DNA from 2 places in the Aminiphilus sp. genome. Region 1 is predicted to be linked to the other one. Evidence: riboswitches for the same ligand, from Rfam matches in the RefSeq annotation. Region 1 holds a riboswitch; the other holds the start of a gene.
The links. Region 1 has a riboswitch for cobalamin ahead of Q1K49_RS06365 (hypothetical protein). Riboswitches for the same ligand answer to the same signal wherever they lie in the genome.

Region 1 (5,329 bases):
GCAGCATGCTGCCCTCGGAGAGCGGGAGCACACCCTGGATCGTTTTCAGAAGCGTCGTCTTCCCCTTGCCGTTCGGCCCCAGGATGGAGAGGATCTCCCCTTCGCCGACGGAGAGGGAGAGGTTGCGGAATATCCAGTTTTCTCGGCTGTACCGGAATCCTCCTTTTTCCATGGTGATCACATCCATGCACCTCCTTTTCTCTGGCGTTTCTTGAGCAGGAACGCGAAAAGCGGGGCTCCCGCGAGCGCCGTCAATATCCCGATCGGAATCTCCGCCGCGGTCAGGCTTCTGGCGATGTCGTCCATCAGGATGAGATACGACGCGCCGAGAAGCGCCGACACGGGAAGCAGCTTCCTGTGGTCGGACCCCACCAGCATGCGCGCCATATGCGGGACGACAAGCCCCACCCATCCCACGATCCCTGCCAGTGCCACGGTTGCCGCAGTGATCAGCGTCGTGCAGGCGAGGACAAGCCACCTGTTGCGGTGGACGTTCATGCCGAGGGACTCCGCCTCCTCCTGCCCCAACGAGAGGACGTTGATCCTGAACCTGATCAGGTGCAGCAGCGTTCCCGCACAGCAGATCACCGGAGCGGCGAAGAGCAGCCTTTCCCACGACGACGACGCAAAACTGCCCATGAGCCACATGACGATTGCGGGGAGCTTGTTGTAGGGATCGGCCACATACTGGCCGAGAGAGGTGAGCGCCGTGAAGAACGCGCTGATGACCACGCCGCCGAGCACGAGCGAGAGAAGAGATTCCTCCCGTTCGCCCGAGCCGAGGCTCCAGACGGCGACCATCGCCAGAAGGCCGAAGACAAAGGCGAGGGGAATCACCGCGAAAAGGCCGTCGAAGAACAGAATCGCCACCGCGCCGCCGAACCCCGCCCCGGAGGAAACGCCGATGATCTGCGGTCCTACCAGGGGATTGCGGAAGACGCCCTGAAGAGCCGCTCCGGCGAGTGCCAGTCCTCCTCCGGCGAGCAGGGAACCCAGAACGCGGGGAAGGCGGATGAGAAGGACCACAGAGGTTTCCTGGGGAGTCCAGGAAGCCTCTGTGGGAAAAAGCACCGAGAGCAGGATTCGGGCAACACGCTCCACGGGAACGGGAAAACGCCCGATCGCCAGAGAGAACAGGGCGACTGCCGCCGTCAGGGCAAGAAGCACTCCTGCAAGAAGGGGGAAGGGAACGGCGCGGTGTCGTTCGGTCACGATGCCCTACTGTGCCCTTCCGAAGAGAGCTTCGTAGTGCGCGCTTCCCCGGTTTCTCTCCATTCCGAGAATATGCTCGTACTGCGCCCGGGAGAGGGTTTTTCCGTAGAGGAGGGTGTAGGCTTTTTCCATTTCTCCGGGAAGGTCGAACCTGTCCCGCCCGGGATGGAGAACGGAGGACATCCACATCCACATGAGGGGCGTCTCCTGATTGGGGGGATCCCAGCGGTAACCTCCGAGGGGGAGCTTGTAGACGCGGCGGTTCTTTACCGCGGAGACTCCCTTGAGCCGCTCGTCGGCGTAGACATGCTCGGGGGTGAGATCCCGCTCGAAACCGTTGAGCAGAATGACCTCCGGATCCCACAGCAGAATCTGTTCCTCGTTCACGGCGGCGAATCCGTCGATCTCTTCCGCGGCGACGTTTTTGCCTCCCGAGAGGACGATCGAGACGTCGTTGTGCGTGTTCTTTCCGGCGACCTGATAGTTGGCGAGAAAACGGAGGAAATAAAGCGTCCGTGGTTTTTCGGAATCGGGGATGGCCTCGCTTCTCCGGGTGAGCTGTTCGCGGGTCTTCCTGTGCCAGTCGAGAATCGTGGCAGCCTTCTCCTGCTTTCCGAGGATGGCGCCGAACGTCTCGATCCATCCCTCAAGGTATTCCTGGGTGCCGTACTTGAAGAGCGCGATCTTCATCCCCGCATCCAGCAGGGGGATGTAGAGATTGTCGCCGAAGTTCCCCCACTGGAAGACGATGTCCGGTGCGAGGCTCATGAGCGACTCCACGTTGGGCTGGAACCCCTCTCCCTGGACGATATCGCTGCGGATCCGCAGCGCCTCGGGGAAGAATTCGGAAAGGATTTCCCCCTCGATGGCCGTCTTCGAGAGCGGATTCATTCCCACCAGCCGTTCCGAAGAGCCGTCGATGGCGAGCACCATGCTGGCGGCCGGAATGGGAATGGTGACGATGCGCTTGACCGGGCCTTCGATCACGACCTCTCTTCCGGCCTGGTCCGTGACGACCGTTTGCGCCCCATCTCCGGGCGACATGAGAAAGCACACGAGGAACAGGGCGCATAGTCCCGTTCCGACAACCCGAAGCCTGTTTCCCAACATCCTGTGCATGAAACGATCTCCTCTCTTTCTGGCACATCTCACCGACACATGACGCTTTCCGGCAGATATTCCGACGGCGGCGCGAGTGTTAGAATCATCTAACACTCGCGCAACATAACAAAACCCCCGCGTCTTGTCAAATCCTTTTTTTCACTCGTGTGGCTGGACAGTGATAGTGTCACCCCTGGGCGGGACGATGAACATGTCATCCATGACGAACAGGGGCGACGAAGGCGTGCGGCCTTTCCGGTGTCCCTGTAGAATGAGGTGAGGCGTCGTCGTGCGTGGCCTCTTTGCCGCCTGTCGGGAGGCGGGAGGCGCGCAGGTCGGGGGGGACACACGGAAAAGAGACCGTCTTCCGCCGAACGGGGCAAAGCTATCGTATGGGGGGAATGGCTCCATGTCCGGGGAAAAGATCCGGAAAAGCGCCGGGTATGCGGAGTTCAAGCCGGTGTGCACCGTCAAGGCCTCGGAGGCGATTTACGAACAGATCCGGCGCAGCATTCTCGACGGCCGGTTCAAGGTGGGGGACAAGCTCCCCTCGGAGCGGACCCTCATCACCCAGTTCAAACGCAGCCGCCCCACCGTGCGGGAGGCGCTGCGCATGCTCGAACAGAGCGGCCTGGTCCGGATCGTTCCCGGTGGCGGCACCACGGTGCAGCACTTCGCCGCGTCGAACATCGAGGAGCCCTTGGAGACGATGCTCCATCTGGAGCGGATCTCCGCGAAGGAGATCTACGAGTTTCGCATCGTCCTCGAACAGGCCATGCTCGCCTGGTGTGTGGAGCGCCGCACCGGCGAGGACCTCCGCGCCTTTCGGGAGATCGTCGCCGCCGCGGAGGGCTGTCTGGGGCACTGGGAGACGTTTCTTCTCCAGGATCTGGCGTTCCATCGGCGCATCGCCGAAGCGGGGCGCAACGGCCTTGTGGCCGTGGTCTACCGGGTGCTGTACCGCATTCTCTCCCAGAGTATGGGGGAGCGCTTTCAAAGCCTCGACGCGGAGGAATCGCTCCTGCATCAGCGGGAGATCCTCGAGTGTCACCGGAACCTGACCTGTTACATCGAGGCGCGGAACCTGGAGGCCGCCCGCGGTTGCCTCGAAAGGCACCTGGACAGGTATCGGACGCTCTTCTGCTGACGCGCCCCCGGTTTCCGCCGGGGGTCAGGCCTCCCGCTCGGCCCGTCTGCCGCCGAAGGCGTGGATGGTTCTCGTGCCTGCGGTGCAGCATCCCCCGTGAGCCACGCCGGAGGGGATAAACAGCTCGTCGCCGGGATCGAGCGTCACCGTCCTTCCCGCCATGGTCACGGTGTAGCGCCCGTGCACGCAGACGAGATATTCGTCGTAGTCGTGGACGTGCTCGTCGGAGGTCCTGTCCGCGAAGGACGTCCAGAAGGCCATCTGCGAGCCGTCGGCCCCGCCCGCGACATAGCCCTCGATGTCCTTCGTGTACTGCGAACTCCGCCGGATGCGGTTCGCCGGATTTCTCATGAACGCAGGAAACTCTTCCACAGCGATCACCCTCGTTCCGAAAAGAATGCGATGCTTTCCCTCCGCCGGATACGGCGGCACATCCGGCATTTTGACGGATGCGCTTCTTCCTGTTATGCTACCGCAGGAACAGGGCGACGGAAAGGGAGAAACCTCTTTTTGTCGTTATAGACAGGTTCGCGGAGGGCAGGAAGCCGGTGTGAAGCCGGCACAGCCCCGCTACGGTAAGGATGACGATGCACGGACGACGCCACGGAACGAACCGTTCTGGAAGGCCCGTGCGGAGGATGACTCCGAGTCCGGACACTGCCCCGCGTCGCAAGACTCCTTCCTCGAGGGCGGAAGGTGTCCTTTTCGTTTTCCTCATTCCGGAAAAGGGCACTTCCCAGGAGAAACGGGGTTTCGGACGCGGCGCGTGGGCGAAGGCGCGACGGAAATTCCACTCCGGGGGAGGTGATGTCCGTCTCGAAAGTCCCTCATGGGTGACACTCTTCAAGGAGGAAGGCATCTCCTTGTCCGGCTCCCGAAAGGGGCGGCTCGGCAGGGAAGGCTTTGGAGGGAACCCGAAAGGAGCCGCCGGGAGGCGATGTCTTTTTCGGGTCCGGGAGAAATACGGAAAGGAGACGTGCAGCATGCAGCGGAACAAGGAGCGTTTCTTCCGCATGTCGCGGATCTTCACAGTGATGCTTGTAGTGTTTCTGGCGTTCGGATCGGCCGTCGCGGGGGCCGTGGAGAAGGCGGTCTACGCCACCACGGACTACACGTCGGGGGTTCTTGGAGTGGCCTCGGGGGATTCCGCCGTGAAGGTGGGCTCCGCCGGAGGGGATCCAGCGCTCTTTTCCTTCCAGAAAGACGGGGCCTGGAAGGTGCTCCACCGGGAGACGAACAACTACGGGGCCGCCCTGGACACCTTCACCGTCTACAATCCCGAGAACTGGGGAACCCCGGAGGTGAACAGGACGCTGGGGCACAACATCGCCGGGGCGGCCACCTGGGGAACGTGGCTCTTTCTGGCGAACTACTACAACGACGGCACGGCCTCGTATCTCACCAAGCACGACATGACGAACAACTACGCGCAGGTCGCCTCGGTCAACTTTGACGACGGCGTTGCCGCCAACCTCAGCGAATACGTGAAAAGCGTCCTCGTGGTGAATGATGCGCTCTTCGTCCTCATCGAGCGACGGGATGCCTCCTGGCCTCCCGTGCACGCCGCAGGTTCGCTGGTGAAGCTCGATCCCGCCTCCCTGGAGGAGATCGGCCGGGTTGCGGTGGGCAAGAATCCTTCCGCCATGGCCTATGCACCCACCTTGGGCAAGATCCTCGTCACGTCCTTCGGCGGCGCGAAGAACGCCTCCGGGACCACCGCCATCGAGGCGGTCTCGGTGTCCACCCTCGAAAAGAGCACCTTCGCCACCGCGGCGGATCTTCCGGCGAGCGCCGCCGCCTATGCCTTCGACTTCATCGGCGTCACCGCCTCGGGCATTCTTTATGTGACGGCCTATTACAACGACGCGG
Region 2 (5,329 bases), on a different contig from region 1:
GTCCGCTGTGTCGCGGCGGAATGGGTCCTGCGTCGCACATCCTGCGGAACCGGCCACAGGTGCCGTCGCAGAGACGGTGTCTTCCTTCGGAGAAGAGGTGGTTGCTCCGTGTCGCGCCCTCATTTCCACGGCGATGCCCGCCCGAAGGCAGTTGCGCGCCGCGAGAGCGAGCGCCTCCTGCTTCGGTTCAACGGAGAGCACTGTTCCCTCCGGCCCCGCGGCACGGGCAAGCTCCACCGTCATGCCTCCTGTTCCCGTCCCGATTTCGAGAACCCGACACCCCCGGAGAGGGTGGAGCAGGCCGAGAAGAGCGGCGCGGACGGGGGCCTTCGTGAGGGGGATTCCCTCGTCCCTCGAAAACCAGGAATCGGGGAGGACGCCTGTGGGGAGGGGGTTTTCTCCGGCTCCGGCGCCGTCTTCCAGGAGAAAATCCCTGCGGGGCGGCTCGACCTCGGGGGGGTCGAGCCAGAGAAGAGGCAGGCGTCCCCGAGGCTCCATGGTTGCCAGCTCCGAGAGCGTTCCCTCCGTGATGGATTCCTCCGGCAGGCCCAGATCCCAGGCGAGCGCGCCTTTGCGCTCCGGGCCGAGGCGATCTGCCAGCTCCCGGAGCTGTGTCGGAACCCGCTCCCATCCGCCCAAAAGGACCACCGCCTCGCTCTGGAGGGCGGCGAGCGCTCCTCCGGTGGTCCTCGTCCCCGGGGATGCCTCCGCGGAGGGGCGTTCGCCCGTTGATGGGTGGAGCTCCTCCGGATTTTCGAGCGTCCGTCCGTGCAGGGAGAGGGTGGGGACGTTCACCCAGGAGCGGCCGCGTCGTGCCGCCAGAAGCTGCATGCTGGAGATGCCCGGAACGAGCCGGACCTTTTCAGGACCGAACCGGCGCACCAGAGAGGATGCGAGACTGTAGAACCCCGTGTCGCCGCTCACCAGGACGCCCACGGGGCCTTTTTCGAGAAGTTCCGCCACACGCCGCAAGGTCGCCTCGGTTCCCCGGGGCAACTCCTCCAGGTGTTGCGGCGCCACGGAAGGACCTGCCGCAACGAGGGCGAGAAAACGGGCGTCTCCGAGAAGAAACGGCACGGACGCCGCCGTTTGCATTGCCGCCCGGGTCACCTGTTCGGCGCCGCCGGGTCCCATGCCGATGCAGAAGATGTTGTTCATGGCCCTCTCCACGCTTTCCTCAACGTGCGCAATGTCCCGTACTCCGCTTTGTGGACTGAATGCCTCTCTTCCGTCGTCGTTTCTCCGACGCCGCAGAAGAAGACGAAACAAGGAGGGCGAGATCTCCGCGCCCTCCTCCGCAGGTTTTCCAATGAAACCGGCCGAGGCAGCCTGCCGCCCGCGCGGACGCTCCCCTTCCAGAACAGATCGGTCTCCTGGCTTCCGTTCGTCCTACTTCCGCCCCTTCCCAGAGCTTGACTCCAGTGGGATGTGCGCGGTTTCGTCCCGGCTACAGTGGCGAGGGCCGCACCGGCGTGCTACCGGTTTCCCGTCACCTGTTCTGGCGAACTATGGCCACGCCAGCTGACGCCAAAAGAAGCGTCCGCGGGCGTGCATCTCGAAGTCTTGTCAATTATACCTCCGATCCTTCCGGGGAATCCTTCGGAGGAGTTTCGTTTTTTTGCGCGTTCCCCGCGTCTTCGAGAAGACACGACCAGGCGGCGCGTTTCGCTTCGAAGGAACGCCCCGCGTGGGCTGGGCTGGTGGAGGGAAGCCGGATCCCTGGGAGCGTCCGCAGCCGCTCGGGGAGCAGAGCCCGCACATGGCGGCGGAAGGCGCTTTCCGCGGTGCTTCCGTTGAAATAGATGATGCGGATCTGTGGATGGGCCGCGAAGAAGGTGCCGAAGTCGTTGGGAACGATGGAGGATGCCACGATGTCCGCATCGAGGCTTCCCGGCCGTTCACAGCAGGCGAGGACGTCCCAGAGGGCGATGCGGGCCCGGCGGAGGGCTTCGCAGCGCTCGACATAGGGCGCGTCGGGATCGAAACCGAGCAGAGCTCCGAGAATCGGCCAGAAGGCGTTGCGCGGATGGCCGTAATACTCGCCCTTCGCCAGAGATGCCTCGCCGGGCATGCTGCCCAGGACGAGGCGGGTCGCGTCGCTCCGGGCGATGGGAGGAAAGCCACGAAGAAGCGTCATGTCCTGCAGGGCGCTTGCGACTTTTTTGTGTCGCGGAGAACGCCTCTCCCGGGCGCGCTCGCGGGACAGGATGGGATCGCCTGCATCGACCAGGAGGAAAACGTGTCCGTGGTGCGAGTTCGTTCGTGGGAGACGTTCATTCTGGGTGCACTGCTTCGAGCCTGCGAACCCAATCGTCGAACAGAGAGCATTCTCTCCGAATTGTGCTCAGGCCGATTTCCCGAGCTCCCAAGATGGGGTGGAGCGGCTTGTCGTAGTTCCGAAAGAGTTTTTCTATGCGCTTGCTTGGAGCGGTTTCCGGGCCGTCATCAATGTATTCGGGTGAGGAAAATCCGCGTCGTATTTCCGTAAAAGCTTCGGAGAGTTCAGAATGCCCCAGGCTTTTTGCCAGGCTTTCCGGTCGGCTGAAAAGCAGCGCCTCGAATTCGTGCATTTGCACATAGGGAATGAACCGTCGAGAGGCATCCTCGCCGAGATCGTGTTTTACGCGGTCGGCGAGGGCCGAGACAACGGAGAAGTAGCGGCTCTCCACGTTTCGGAATTTGCCGGCGTCGCTTTTTCCCGGAAAATCCGACGGCAGGGCGTAGTAATCGAGAAAGGTGGTGCAGAAACACTCGATGTCACGTAACAGGCGCTCCCTGATGTCGAAAAGGAGGCGAGCATACCCGACGTTGCCGCCCTTGTGTCCCGGCCTGCCCAATTGCGATGGCAGCAGAAGAATTTTCTCCGCCGAAAGGGGGACAAGCAAAAGTTCGTTGATGAACTGCTCTTCCGTGAGTCCCTCGCAGATGACGTGGACGCGAATCATACGCTAGGTCTCCCCCCGAGAAGATTCTTCTCCCAAAGTTCCCCGAGGGAATATTCTTTTAACCATTCGCGGAAGGATCCCTCTTCGTGGCGACGGAACGTCGTAGTCCCCTCTCTCCGTTCTACGACGAGCAGATCCTCGACGGAAAACTCGTTGACGAACGGTACCGATTGTGTGGAAACGATGATCTGTACCCGCCTAGAAACGGAGCGCAGCAGGGAGGCGAGCAGTGCGAGTGCATAGGGATGCAGTCCCAGTTCCGGTTCATCGATGATGATCGTCGAGGGAGGATCTGGTTGTAGCAACGCGGTGACGAGGCAAATAAAACGGATGGAGCCGTCCGACAATTGGCTTGGCCAGAAAGGATAGTCACTCTCCTTTTGTTTCCAGAGAAGACGGATCTGTTCTTCTTCAGATGGCAGTCTCTGTGGTACGAGAAGAAAATCGTCGAAGAAAGGGATTGCGAGTTGCACTACGTTCCTGATGCGCTGATAAATCTCGGGTGTTTCATGGGCCAGACGGTACAAGAACGCGGCGAGATTGGCGGCGTCCCGGCGGAGAAAGGTGTTGTCGTGAAGTGCGCAGAGGCGTTTCACTCCTGCGGTGTCGCTCGTGTCGTGGAAATGAAAAATCTTCCAGCCGGAGATGGAGTTGTAGCAGTATTCCGCGATACTCGCCTTCGGGAATGTTCGCTGTTCTTTGAGTTTCGACTCCAGATGGCCCGAACCCAATGATTTCCACGCGGAGGAATGTGTTCCGTCGAAAAAGGTCTGTTCGTTGATAAAGGCAAACCCCCCGTCCACCGTCGGTTCGAGGGCGAAACTATAGCCATTCGGCCCGAATGTGATTGTGGATTCCAACCTCGTCGTCGCCTTCACGCCGAAGCTTACGATCCGGTCCGCCGATCCCTGGTTTCGCGTCCACCTTTGCAGGCGGCCTTCGACCATTTCACCGAGCATGCGGAAGAAATCGACAAAATTACTTTTTCCCGCGCCGTTGGAGCCGATAAGCACGTTCAGTTCCCTCAGTTTCAATGCGTCGAGGCGGCGAATAGACTTGAACCCCTGAAGTGTGATCCGGTCTATCGGGTATGTAGCGGTCATGGTGCGGTCTTCCCTCCTTCGGATTGCTGCGGCGAAAGCACCGTGAACCCCGTGATCCGCTCGCCGATGGTTCCCGACGGATGCAGGTCCGGAAGTTCCGCGCCGGGGGTGAGGGTGGTGATCACCGTTTTGCCGATGACGTGTCGCCCTTCTCTGCCGTCCTTCAGGGTTCGCACGCCCCAAGTGGTGTGGAGGACCACCGGTTCACCTCTCCAGGAGCCGATGTAGAGCATGATGTGTCCCCGCAGTGCCACCAGCGTCCGGAAAGGGAGTCCCTCCGCGAGGAGGCGCGCCTTCTTTTCCGCCACGGGAAGCCCCTCCAGGGGAAACCACGTGCCGCTCTTTGCCTGGGCCGCGGAGTTGCGGGGAAGCCAGACGCCGAAGGGGGCCAGCAGGTCCCTTGTCGTGGCGGAACAGTCCCTGTTCTGAAGCAGCCCTCCCCAACCGTAGGGTTCCCCCATGACCTCTCCGGCGAGGCGCGCCGCGTTCCACCCTGTGAAGGGAAGGGGCCAGGGCGCCGCCGCTCCTTCGGGAAGTACACCCCGATGGAGGGCGGCCATTCCGTTTTCGTTCCGCACAGGAATGTTCACGAAGCGGAAGGCACCGAGCAACGGATCCCCCGCGACGGGAAGCAGTGTCCCCAGGGGGGCGGTGAAACGGAACGTTCCGGGCTCGTCGCCGGGCTGAAACAGTGCTACGGAGACGGTGTTGCGGCACACCACGAGCCAGGGGCCGCGCTGCCAGCGTTCCATGAAGGCCGCATCCACGAAAGCGAGATGCCGCACATCCACCCATCCCGCGGCGTAGGCGGTCTCGCAGAAGAACCAGGCGCCGTCGGCGGAGGCGTGGGAGACGAAGAGCGCCTCGCCGGGCTTCACCGCCGAATTCTGGAGGTAGTCGAAGGGGTAGCCCTCGCCGGCCATGTCGGAATCGAGAAAAAAGGGCTTGTCCGTGGGAAAGAGTCGGAGCGATGTTTCCTGGAGCGCCACGGCGGGACGGTTCAGGCTTCCGAAGGCCTCCTCCCGGACGTTCGTCCGCATGGCGGCCACCCAGTTTGGAGAGCGGAGGCGCAGGTTTTCGCCGAACCCCTCGCGATTTCCGTAGGCCTTGAAGGGCCAGAGGAGGTCTTCCACCGTGTGGGCCGGTGCGGTGCGTTTCCACGGCGCGAAGTGCTTTTCCAGGAACGCCTGCGCCTTCTCTTTCTGGACCTCCTCGTCCACGAGGCACGTCGCGGGGTTTCCGGAGAGATAGAGGAGCGGTTCCTGGGGCAGGCGGCGCAGA

Region 2: it holds a riboswitch for cobalamin, as region 1 does, so the genes downstream of both, cbiE (precorrin-6y C5,15-methyltransferase (decarboxylating) subunit CbiE) here and Q1K49_RS06365 (hypothetical protein) in region 1, are expected to answer to the same signal.

What each region holds. Positions count from the first base shown of each region.
Region 1 covers NZ_JARKPW010000106.1:127-5,455, reverse strand. The annotation lists gene Q1K49_RS06390 (ABC transporter ATP-binding protein) at 1-172, opposite strand, end outside; gene Q1K49_RS06385 (iron ABC transporter permease) at 178-1,212, opposite strand; gene Q1K49_RS06380 (ABC transporter substrate-binding protein) at 1,219-2,331, opposite strand; gene Q1K49_RS06375 (FadR/GntR family transcriptional regulator) at 2,723-3,460, shown strand; gene Q1K49_RS06370 (cupin domain-containing protein) at 3,485-3,811, opposite strand; cobalamin riboswitch at 3,968-4,141, shown strand; partial or broken gene Q1K49_RS06365 (hypothetical protein) at 4,444-5,329, shown strand, end outside.
Region 2 covers NZ_JARKPW010000131.1:3,835-9,163, reverse strand. The annotation lists gene cbiE (precorrin-6y C5,15-methyltransferase (decarboxylating) subunit CbiE) at 1-1,158, opposite strand, end outside; cobalamin riboswitch at 1,346-1,525, opposite strand; gene Q1K49_RS07970 (DNA-deoxyinosine glycosylase) at 1,571-2,137, opposite strand; gene Q1K49_RS07965 (DUF4276 family protein) at 2,274-2,945, opposite strand; gene Q1K49_RS07960 (AAA family ATPase) at 2,942-4,048, opposite strand; gene Q1K49_RS07955 (SH3 domain-containing protein) at 4,045-5,329, opposite strand, start outside.